3 regions of the Mesorhizobium sp. M7A.F.Ca.AU.001.01.1.1 genome follow, and region 3 is predicted to be linked to each of the others. Evidence: riboswitches for the same ligand, from Rfam matches in the RefSeq annotation. Region 3 holds a riboswitch; each other region holds the start of a gene.
What was found. A riboswitch is a leader RNA that binds a small molecule or an ion and turns the genes downstream of it on or off. The one in region 3 is predicted to bind cobalamin.
Positions count from the first base shown of each region.

Region 1: it holds a riboswitch for cobalamin, as region 3 does, so the genes downstream of both, EN884_RS09725 (aromatic ring-hydroxylating dioxygenase subunit alpha) here and bluB (5,6-dimethylbenzimidazole synthase) in region 3, are expected to answer to the same signal.
Region 2: it holds a riboswitch for cobalamin, as region 3 does, so the genes downstream of both, EN884_RS22835 (CbtB domain-containing protein) here and bluB (5,6-dimethylbenzimidazole synthase) in region 3, are expected to answer to the same signal.

Region 1 covers NZ_RZPF01000113.1:6,289-9,859, reverse strand. Annotated here, with positions in the region: gene ugpC (sn-glycerol-3-phosphate ABC transporter ATP-binding protein UgpC) at 1-93, shown strand, start outside; gene EN884_RS09740 (DUF680 domain-containing protein) at 173-418, opposite strand; gene EN884_RS09735 (DUF680 domain-containing protein) at 488-688, opposite strand; gene EN884_RS09730 (DUF680 domain-containing protein) at 768-965, opposite strand; cobalamin riboswitch at 1,477-1,679, shown strand; gene EN884_RS09725 (aromatic ring-hydroxylating dioxygenase subunit alpha) at 1,794-3,041, shown strand; gene EN884_RS09720 (hybrid-cluster NAD(P)-dependent oxidoreductase) at 3,067-3,571, shown strand, end outside.
Region 2 covers NZ_RZPF01000416.1:1,156-4,726, forward strand. Annotated here, with positions in the region: gene cobU (bifunctional adenosylcobinamide kinase/adenosylcobinamide-phosphate guanylyltransferase) at 1-480, opposite strand, end outside; gene EN884_RS22830 (CbtA family protein) at 473-1,243, opposite strand; gene EN884_RS22835 (CbtB domain-containing protein) at 1,259-1,438, opposite strand; cobalamin riboswitch at 1,474-1,670, opposite strand; gene EN884_RS22840 (MFS transporter) at 1,736-2,935, opposite strand; gene EN884_RS22845 (DUF1624 domain-containing protein) at 3,159-3,571, shown strand, end outside.
Region 3 covers NZ_RZPF01000191.1:1,838-5,408, reverse strand. Annotated here, with positions in the region: gene EN884_RS14090 (hypothetical protein) at 100-1,083, shown strand; partial or broken gene bluB (5,6-dimethylbenzimidazole synthase) at 1,206-1,823, opposite strand; cobalamin riboswitch at 1,934-2,114, opposite strand; gene EN884_RS14080 (histone deacetylase family protein) at 2,236-3,162, shown strand; gene EN884_RS14075 (exodeoxyribonuclease VII small subunit) at 3,166-3,417, shown strand; gene EN884_RS14070 (DUF2277 domain-containing protein) at 3,528-3,571, shown strand, end outside.

The DNA of each region.
Region 1 (3,571 bases), on a different contig from region 3:
TTGCGGCTGAGCGCCAATGGCGAGGACCTGCATATCTTCGACGCGGATGGACGTTCTTTCGCGTTGCATGAAGTGGAAGCAAAGGCGGCTTAACCGCAATTACCGTGTCAGGCACAAAAAAGAGCGGCGGGCCGGGCCCGCCGCTCTTTGACTTGGAGATCGACTTCGGTTGTTAGTTGTTGCCGAAGAGGTTGCGGTCGGCACCTTGCGGAGCAGACTTCTGGGTGGTGTCACCCGACGAGTTCAGCAGCTTGTAGACCGGCGAACCGGTGTTGCGTACCGAAGAGGTGCGCGTGCTGTCGACCGAAGTCGTGGCGGCAGGCTGATTGGCACCATTGGAGCCAAAATTGTCGCTGCCGGCGAAGGCACTGCCGGTGATGGCCAGAACGGCGGCGGCAGCAATAAGGATCTTGTTCATTTTAGTCTCCTGAATTCTGGATTTCGCCAGGACGGCAGACACAGCTGCCGTCGGTTGCGAAATTGGTTGTTAGCGACCGAAGAGGTTACGGTCGCTGCCCTGAGCGGGCGTCTGGGCAGCCGGTTCCGAGGTTTTGGTGGAAGCCGTGTACGACTGGTCCACAGCGGCGGCAGGCTGGTTGGGGCCGTTCGAACCGTAGTTGTCGCTGCCCGCGAAAGCGCTGCCGGTGATGGCCAGAACGGCGGCGGCAGCAATGAGGATCTTGTTCATCTTGAATACTCCTGAATGTCTGAATTTCGCCAGGGCGGCGGGCGAGCCCGCCGTCGACCGGGAAACTGGGAATCGGCTGTTAGTTGTTGCCGAAGAGGTTGCGGTCAGCACCCTGGGCAGGCGCCTGAGCAGCCGGTTCCGACTTCTTGGTCGAAGCGGTGTACGAGCTGTCGACAGCAGTGGCTGCCGCGGCGTTGGAACCGTAGTGGTCGCTACCAGCGAAGGCGCTGCCGGAAATGGCCAGAAGGGCTGCGGCAGTGAGAATGATCTTTTTCATTTTTGGTACTCCAGTATCGTCTTTTTTCCGTCCGTCTAGCGGCGTGTCTTGGAAATGAAATCGCGTCGTTCGGACAGCCCCGATGTGGGAGGGCAAGGTCGTCTTTTCCAATCACGAAGTTGTTCCGTGTGGACCATGAATCCACACCTTGAAATTGTGCCAACGGAATCTAGGGATGCATTTTTCTTCTTCATATCAGTGTGTTAGGTGTAGCCACCTGATGGATCACTGACTGTTTCAGAGGCCCAGCGTTCACACCGTCCTGCACGCACCGTCAACAGAAACGAACCGTTCGGTTCGATTTTAGGGCGAACTAATAGTCATTTTTCGAAACCATTAACCTTTTTTGACCCCCCGCGAAGGGTCGGATTCGGGAAGATCGCAGCCGGCAAATGGCCGCCCGGGAGGTGGGATCTCGGCCCGCGACGAGCTGCAGTAGCGTTTCGCATGCCGTGTCGCGCCGCATGGATACGATGTCGTTTTCATGCCGACGGCGCGCCCGCGATCGTGGTTAGATCATACCATCTCAGGTGCCGCTTCGTGACGACGAGGCGGAGAATTGGGAAGCCGGTCAGAATCCGGCGCTGCCCCCGCAACGGTGGTGGAGTTCAAGTCGCAACGGGAGACCACTGGGCAACCGCCTGGGAAGGTGTCGCGATGGTCCGCAAGGACAACTCCAGAGCCCGGAAACCAGCCCGAGATTTTTAGACTCGACTGATCGCGGTGGGCGGTCAAGAGGTGGATAGCGCATGTCCGGCACACAGCCGGCCTGCGCTTCAATCCTTCCTCCGTCACCACCAGTTCAGTCCTTAGGAACGAGGACAGGACATGGATATCCGCAACGACATGCTGAGGCTCCTGAAGGGGCGCCGGCAAGGCTTTTCGCTGGAGCAGCCCTTCTACACCGATCCGGACTACTTCAAGCTCGACATGGAGCTGATCTGGTATCGCGACTGGCTGTTCATCGGCCATGATTGCGAACTGCCGAAGCCGGGCAGCTACATCACCGTGCAGGTCGGCGATTATCCGGTCGTCCTTGTCCGCGACCAGCACGGCAAGATCAACGCCTTCCACAATTCCTGCCGCCATCGCGGCAGCCGCGTGTGCAACACGGAGAAGGGTACCGCGGCAAAGCTCGTCTGCCCGTATCATCAGTGGACCTACGAGCTGGACGGCCGCCTGCTGTTTGCCCGCCAGATGGCCGACGGTTTCGACAAGAGTGATTTCGGCCTGAAGCCGGTCGCCTGCGAGAGCGTCGGCGGCTACATCTTCATCTGCCTGGCCAAGGAACCGGCAGATTTCGCGCCGATGCGGGCGATGATCGAACCCTATCTTTTGCCGCACCGGCTGCGTGAAGCAAAGATCGCCTTCGAGAGCACGATCGTCGAGAAGGGCAACTGGAAGCTGGTCTGGGAAAACAACCGCGAGTGCTACCACTGCGCCGCCAATCATCCCGAGTTGTGCAAGACCTTCCCCGAGGCTCCAACCATAACCGGCGTCCATGGCGCCGACAGCGACCCTGAAATGGTCGCACACTGGGCCAGATGCGAGGCATCAGGCTTGCCGAGCAAATTCCGCATCGATCCGGCAGGGCAGTACCGCGCCACCCGCGCGCCGCTGCTGCGCGATGCCGTCAGCTACACCATGACGGGAAAACGGGCGGTCCAGAAGAACCTGTCCGACAGCGTTTCAACCGACCGCATCGGCTCCTTGCTGCTCTATCACTATCCGACGACCTGGAACCATATCCTCGGCGACCACGCCGTTACCTTCCGCGTGCTGCCGATCAGTGCCACGGAAACCGCAGTGACAACGAAATGGCTCGTCCACAAGGATGCGGTCGAAGGCGTCGACTACGACCTCGCTGAGCTCACCCATGTCTGGACCGAGACCAACGACCAGGACCGCCGCATCGTCGAGGAAAACGCCTTCGGCATCCTGTCGCCGGCCTATGAACCAGGCCCCTATTCGGAGCTGCATGAGGGCGGCGTGATCCAGTTCGTCGAGTGGTACGCGTCGTTCATCGGGCCGCGCCTTGCCGAAGGCGGCCGGCCGGCCCTGCGCAGCGTCGCCTAGCCCAGGGGACAAGAGGATGAATGCGATGACGGACCTTGGCCTCTATCGCCATCTCGACCAGATGACGCCCTGGAACGACAGGCTGCAGGTGCTGGAAGTGATCGGCGTCAGCGACGAAGCGCCTGACGTGAAGACCTTCACCTTCCGCTCCGACAACCAGACCTGGTTCCGCTACAAACCGGGGCAGTTCGTGACTCTGGAACTGCCGACATCGGACGGGCCGCTGATGCGCACCTACACGCTGTCGTCCTCGCCGTCGCGGCCGTTCTCGATCGCGGTGACGGTCAAGGCGCAGGCGGGCAGCACCGGTACGCGCTGGATGTTCGACCATCTGACGCCCGGTTCGCACGTCAAGGCCTATGGGCCGACCGGCGACTTCTCGCTGCACAGCCACCCGGCCGCCAAATACCTGTTCATTTCGGCCGGTTCCGGCGTGACGCCGATGATGTCGATGCTGCGCTGGCTGAACGACTGCGCGCCATGGACCGATGTCGGCTTCGTCAACTGCGCGCGCCGCCCGGAAGAGATCA
Region 2 (3,571 bases), on a different contig from region 3:
CAGCACCGTATCGGCAATCGCCGCGACCTGCTGGTTGAGCCGGCCGGCGGCATCGCGAAAGCGGCGCGCCAGTGCATTGTCCGGCACGATGCCTTGTCCGACTTCATTGGACACCAAGAACCAGGGTCCGCGCGGCCGCGACAGCACCTCCGCCAATCGCCGGCATTCCAGCTCGAAATCGTGTTCGGCCAGCATATGGTTGGTCAGCCACAGCGTCAGGCAGTCGACAAGCACCGGCCGATCGTCCGGCAAGGCGGCAAGCGCGCCGGCGAGATCGAGCGGTGCGTCGATGGTCGTCCAGCCTTCGCCGCGCCGCGACCGGTGCAACGCGATGCGCTCACGCATCTCGTCATCATAGGCTTGCGCCGTGGCGATATAGGTCCAGGGCGGCGGCAAGGCGGTTGCCAAAATTTCGGCGTGCGCGCTCTTGCCGGAGCGCGCACCGCCGATGAGAAAGGTCAGTGTCTTGCGATCAGGCAAAGCTGTCGCGCAGGCTGGTCGCGGTGCCGGTGAAGCGACCGCGCACCACACCGACGACCGCTCCGAGCACCAGCCAGAACACCAGATTGGTCACGGTCACCGCCACCACGAACTGGTGATGCAGCCCTTCCGGAATCGCCGTCTCGTAACTGTCGGGCTGCGGTGCCCCGACAACATGCGGTGCGACGATCAAAAGGACGGCAAGGATCGCCAGCGGCAGCGACTTGCGGAACGCGATCAGGCCGAGACCGGCAGCGGTTGCCGCCACCGTTGCCCACCACCAGATCTGGCGCTGGGTGAGATCGGCGGCCGGCATGGCCGGCAGTTCCGGCGGCAGGCCGAGGCCCGGCGCCAGCGTGAACACGGCAAAGCCGGCCAAGCCCCAGAACACGCCCTGGCGCCAACCACCGATACCGCCGGCGAATTCGGAAACCGCGACCAGGATCAACCCGAAGCCGATGCCGGTGACGATGTTGGCAAGCACGCTGAAGGCGAAACGCTCGAAACCGTCTGCCGGCGCCCAGCCCTCGTCTTCCGCCGCAGCAGTCGCTTCGGCAGGGGCCGGAGCGGCTGTGCTCATGGCATTGCTATCCGTTGCTGCCGGAGCGGCATGGTCATGGTGATGCCCGCCGCCCGCCTGTTCGTAGACTTCCGCCTTCAGGATCAGCGGCACGGTCGCATAGGCCTGCATGCAGGCGAGAACGACGCCGGCCACGAGCCCTGCGATCGCCGCGATGAACACGACGTTGCGAAACAGGTTCATGATGTCAGCCCCTCGTCAGTGGCAGGGAAACGCCATCGAATGGCGATAGTCGTGAGCCGCATTGTGGACCGCATCGATATGCGAGAAGCCGACAAAGCCCATCACGAAAATGCCGAGCAGCGCGGCGAGCGCAAGCTGCATGAAGCGCGACTGCGAGGAGACGGAAGCGCCGAGGGAGACGGAAGCGGTAGTCATGTCTTGTCCTTTCGCCCTCCACCCGAGGGCATCGAAGTCAGTTTCCTGTCGCCGGCAGGTCTCCTGGCTCACGGATCAGCGTCCTTCCCCACCTTCCCGAAGAAAAATCTTCAGTGGCATATGGAGAGGACTACCGCACACAGTTGCGGGGGCAGCCACGGCATTGGGCGAAATCCGCCCTTACCGCATTCCCTCTTGGCTCCAAAATGGAACCGGCGACACCGGCGACTATAGGCAGAATCCTCGCGTCCGGCAAACCAAATTCCGCCGGCGACCGTTGCGAATGCGCCATGAAGGTCAAAGCGATTTCGGCAGATAGCGCCACGTCACGAAGCCGCAGACCGCCGCCAGCAGGCCGAGCGTGACGAACACCGAGCCCAGGCCGAAGAAGGCCAGCACCACCGAATAGACCAGCGGCGGCGTCAGCTCGGAAAAGTCGAGATAGGTGCGATAGACTGCCGCCATCTGCGATCTTTCATAGGAGCGCACCGAGCGCATGAAGGCGGTCGAGCCGAGCGCGTCGAGTGCAATGGTGAAGAAGGCGCCGCAGAGCAGGAAGGCGCCGGTGAGCAGCGGCACGGTTTCGCCGACGAAGCCCGCCGCCAGAAGCGCGACCGACATGGCGAAATAGGCAAATGTCATGGTCCTGCGGCCGCCAAAGCGCTTTCCCGCCTTGCCCCAGAAAATCGCCATGAACAAAAGCGCGTTGCCGGCCGAAACCAGCAGGCCGCCGGCCAGCTTGCCCTCACCCGTAATGACCATGAACAGCGGCCCATAGACGAAGAACGTCGTCCAGAAACAGGAGCGCCCAAACGCGATCAGCCAGGCCAGCCTGAGCCTGGGCTGGGCGATGAAGCGGCCGATATTGGCGAGCGGATTGGCTGGTCGCGTCTTGCCGGGACGGATCGACGGGTTGTCGCCGAGCCGGTAGGTCCAGAACAATGCCAGCAAGGCTAACGCGAACACGGCCACCGCGCCATGCGCGGCATAGACGCCGAAGCGCGTGTAGAGGAAGATGCCGAGCGTCGGCCCACCGGTCCAGGCCAGCATCGACCACGCCATGCGCAGCGATTCGGCCTGCATGAAGTCGGTCTTGCGGATGTGGTCCATGATGTAGAGGTTGAGCGTGATCGACAGCGCGCTGGCGCCCATCACCCGGCACAGCATGCCGGCCAGTTGCCCGGCAAGCGTGTCGGTGACGAAGAACAGCGAGCCAATGGCCAGCAGGCAGGCGCCCGCCGTGTAGACCCAGCGCCGGGCGAAACGGCGGATCAGCATCGGCATGAACAATGTCACCGACAGGCCGAGCATCGCCACGACGGTGTAGAGGATCGAGACGATCTGCTCGTTGTGCAGGATCTCGTAAGCCTGGATCGGGATGACGCTCGACACCGTGGCGCGGGCGAAGGATTCGACCGCATAGAGCGAAGCGAAGGTGCGCGCGTCCGCGGCCTTGAGGGCCGGTAGCCAGATCGGATGGCGCACATGGGTGGACATTGCTTTCCCCGAAGCAGATTCACCGGGTCAAATCTGCCGTGGCGACCTCAGCGCCAATAAGAGGAAACCGACGTGCATCCGGCAAAAGCGAAGCCGGCCAAAGGCTTTCCGGCACTGGCCCAATGCCGCGGCTGATCCGGCGCTATCGGCAGGGTTGCCGGTCTTCTTTTGTCCCGGGCAACCGTGATAGTCCTCCAGCGGGGCTGAATCAGAATGCGAGACCATGAGCATCCAAACGCCGACCGCACCCGTTCAGGATCGACCAAAGCGCATCGTCGCCATCGACATCGTGCGCGGCATCGCGCTGATCGCCATGGCAAGCTACCATTTCACCTGGGATCTGGAGTTCTTCGGCTACACCGATCCCGGCCTGACCGCCTTCGGCTGGTGGAAGATCTACGCGCGCTGCATCGCCTCGACCTTCCTGTTCCTGGTCGGCGTCAGCCTGTATCTCGCCCACGGCCGACAAATCCGCTGGAACGGCTTCTGGAAGCGGTTCGCCATGGTCGCCGGAGCCGCGATCGCGATTTCGGTCGTCACCCGCATAGCCACTCCGGACGGCTTCATCTTCTTCGGCATCTTGCACGAGATCGCGCTGGCCAGCCTGCTCGGTCTCGCCTTCCTGCGCCTGCCGGC
Region 3 (3,571 bases):
CGTTGCCCAGAATTCGTCGCCCTGTGGTGCCAGGGCCGGCAATTGACAATCGCCGGGTTGAGTTCATCCTCTTCCACCATCTCTGAGGCGGAGGGGCACATGTGGGATTTCGAGATCGGCCGGTCGGTGTCCATCATGATGCGGACCTGGCCGTTCATCGTCTTTCGTATGATCGTCTATTTCGGCATCACGCTGGCCTACATCATGGCGACCGGCACCGGTGCCTCGGTCGGCTATGGCGTCGGCCATATCTCCACCGATCCCGACGGGCCCATGTCCTTTGCCCTGTGGGGCGGCGTGGTCGGGTTTGGCATCGTCTCGATCGCGGTCTACTGGATCCGCGAATACATCCTCTATATCGTCAAGGCCGGCCACATCGCCGTCATGGTTCATCTGATCGACGGCCGCGACATTCCCGGCGGTCAGGACCAGATCGCCTACGCCAGGGATGTCGTCACCCAGCGTTTTGCCGAGGCCAATATCCTTTTCGTCGTCGACCAGCTCGTCAAGGGTGCCATCCGCGCCATCACCGGCCTGCTCGGCGGTATCGCCGCCTTCCTGCCGATACCGGGCCTGAGCGGCCTGGTCTCCTTCATCAACACGGTGATCCGCCTGTCGCTGACCTATGTCGACGAGATCATCCTCGGTTACAACATCCGCATCAATTCAGCCTCACCCTTCGAGACGGCGCGCCAAGGCGTCGTGCTCTATGCCCAGAACGGCAAGGTCATGGTCAAGAACGCCGTCTGGCTGGCGGTCATCATGTGGGGCGTGTCGTTCGTCATCTTTCTGATGATGCTGGCGCCTGCCGGCGCCATTCTGTTCCTGATGCCCGGCCAGCTCGCCGGCTGGGCCTTCGTGCTCGCCATCGTCTTCGCCTGGGCATTCAAGGCGGCCTTCATCGAGCCTTTCGCCATCGCTTGCCTGATGCAGGTCTATTTCAAGACCATCGCGGGCCAGGTGCCGGATCCGGCCTGGGACGCCCGGTTGGCCGAGGCGTCGTCGAAGTTCAGGGAGCTCAAGGACAAGGCGCTCGCCTCCTTCGGCGGTTCGCGCTGGGGTACGGCCGGCGCCACACCCTGATCGGCCGGGCAGGTGGTGTCTGGTGAGGCAGAAACGGTGTTGAGGCGCGCCACGGTGGACTTGAGCTGTGTCTCGCCTTGCCCGGAAAACGTCTCGCTCATGATCAGTTCCGGCAGCGGCAGCCGCCGTCCCCAACCATGCGTTTCAAGGTCCGGTTTGGAAGCGAACTCGGAAACACGGCCGACGCAGAGATAGGCGATTGGCGTTACGTGATCCGGAATGGCCAACAGCCGCTTCAGCGCCTCAGCCTCGATGATGCTCACCCAGCCGACGCCAACGCCCTCGGCACGCGCGGCCAGCCAGAAATTCTGCACCGCGCAGACGGTGCTGTAGAGATCCATCTCCGGATTGTGCCAGCGTCCCAGCGGCGAACCCTTCGAGCGCTGCCGGTCGCAAGTGATGCAGATGTTGAGCGCGCTCTCGCAGATGCCTTCCAGCTTGAGCTTGCGGTACAGCGCCTGTTTTTCCGCCTCGATCGCCGGCAGTTCCTGCTCGCGCGCGGCCAGGAACAGGTCGCGCACCTCCGCTCGTCGTCCGGCATCGCGAATGACAATGAAATTCCATGGCTGCATGAAGCCGACCGATGGCGCGTGATGGGCGGCAAGCAGCAGCCGCGCCAGCACGTCGTCATCGATCGCGGTGGGCAGGAAATGGCTGCGCACGTCGCGCCGCGTGAACATGGCGCGATAGACCGCATCGCGCGCATTCTGGTCGAATCCATCGTCAATGGCAGCGGTCATATGTTCCGGCATCGCTTGTCCCCTTGCGATTGCAGATTCAAAACGGTCAGAGCGTACTTTGTGCGTCCAAATGGACGCACGTCGCTCTGATGCCACCCGCCCGACCATGCGGATGACGATGCCTGCCAGGCCGGTCTTCTGGCTTGGGATCAACCCGCGTCCGGTGCCTTCCCGTCATCGACAGTGGCATTTACCGGCGCGGTCCCCCTCACAGCGTTGGGCACGCCACGGAATTCAACCGTGTTCCCGATTCTCCCGCTTGCGGCGGGCACCAGGCAGTGCCAAGGACTTTACGCCGAAGCGCCGGCGAGGCCAATGCCTGCGGCGACACGAATGGACGCAGGCGCGATTTTCCCCAGTCATCGGCCGCCCGTGCATGGCCTTTGTCGATCCGGGTCACTAGATTAGGACGATGACCACCCGTCTCTACACGCATCCGATCTTCCTCGAGCATCTCACGCCGCCCGGACATCCCGAGCGGCCCGACCGCCTGCGTGCCATCGAGCGCGTGCTCGACGAGGAAGCCTTTGCCGGGCTCGATCGTATCCAGGCGCCGGAAGGCGACGAGGCCACCATCCTCTACGCGCATCCCGCCGATTTCGTCGCCCGCGTGCGCGCCGCCATTCCCGACGAGGGGATTGCCCGCATCGATGCCGACACCACTGCCAGTCCGAAGAGCTGGCAAGCGGCGATCACCGCGATCGGCGCCGCCAACGCCGCCGTCGATGATGTCTTTTCGGGCCGCGCCGACAACGTCTTCGTCGCCGCCCGGCCGCCCGGCCATCATGCCGAAAAGACCACGGCCATGGGCTTCTGCCTGTTCAACACGGCGGCGATCGCGGCGCGTTATGCGCAGAAGAAACACGGTGTCGAGCGCGTTGCCATCGTCGACTGGGACGTGCATCACGGCAATGGCACGCAGGATATTTTCTGGGACGATCCCTCGGTGCTCTATTGCTCGACACACCAGATGCCGCTTTATCCCGGCACCGGAGCGAAGACCGAAACGGGCGCCGGCAACATCGTCAACGCACCGCTGGCGCCGCAGACCGGCAGCGAAGTGTTTCGCGATGCCTTCCTGTCGCGCGTCCTGCCCGCGCTCGACAATTTCGCGCCCGACCTGATCATCATTTCGGCCGGGTTCGACGCGCACCACCGCGATCCGCTGGCCGAGATCAATCTGACCGAGGATGATTTCGATTGGGCGACCGGCCAGCTGATGCAGCGCGCGGCACGCCACAGCGGCAACCGGCTCGTCAGCCTGCTCGAGGGCGGCTACGATCTGCAGGGATTGGCATTTTCGGTCGCCGCCCATGTCGGGCGACTGATGAAAGGATGAACGATGGCTGGTGAGACCAACGAAGACGTCAAGGCGATGAGCTTCGAGCAGGCACTCGATGCGCTGGAGAAGATCGTCGATGATCTGGAGCGTGGCGACGTGCCGCTCGACCAGTCGATCAGGATCTATGAACGTGGCGAGGCGCTGAAGGCGCATTGCGACCGGCTGCTGAAGGCCGCCGAGGACAAGGTCGAGAAGATCAGGCTGTCGCGCGACGGCAAGCCGGTTGGAACGGAGCCGCTCGACGCGGATTGAGGCCGGTCCGAACGATGGCCTCGCCTCACCGGTTTTTGGACATGATCATGATCGAGGATATAACTCGTTGCGATTGAAACAGCTCAAGGACAAGAGGAGATACGGAAGCGATGTGCAGAAACATCAAGACCCTGTTCAATTTTGATCCGCCGGC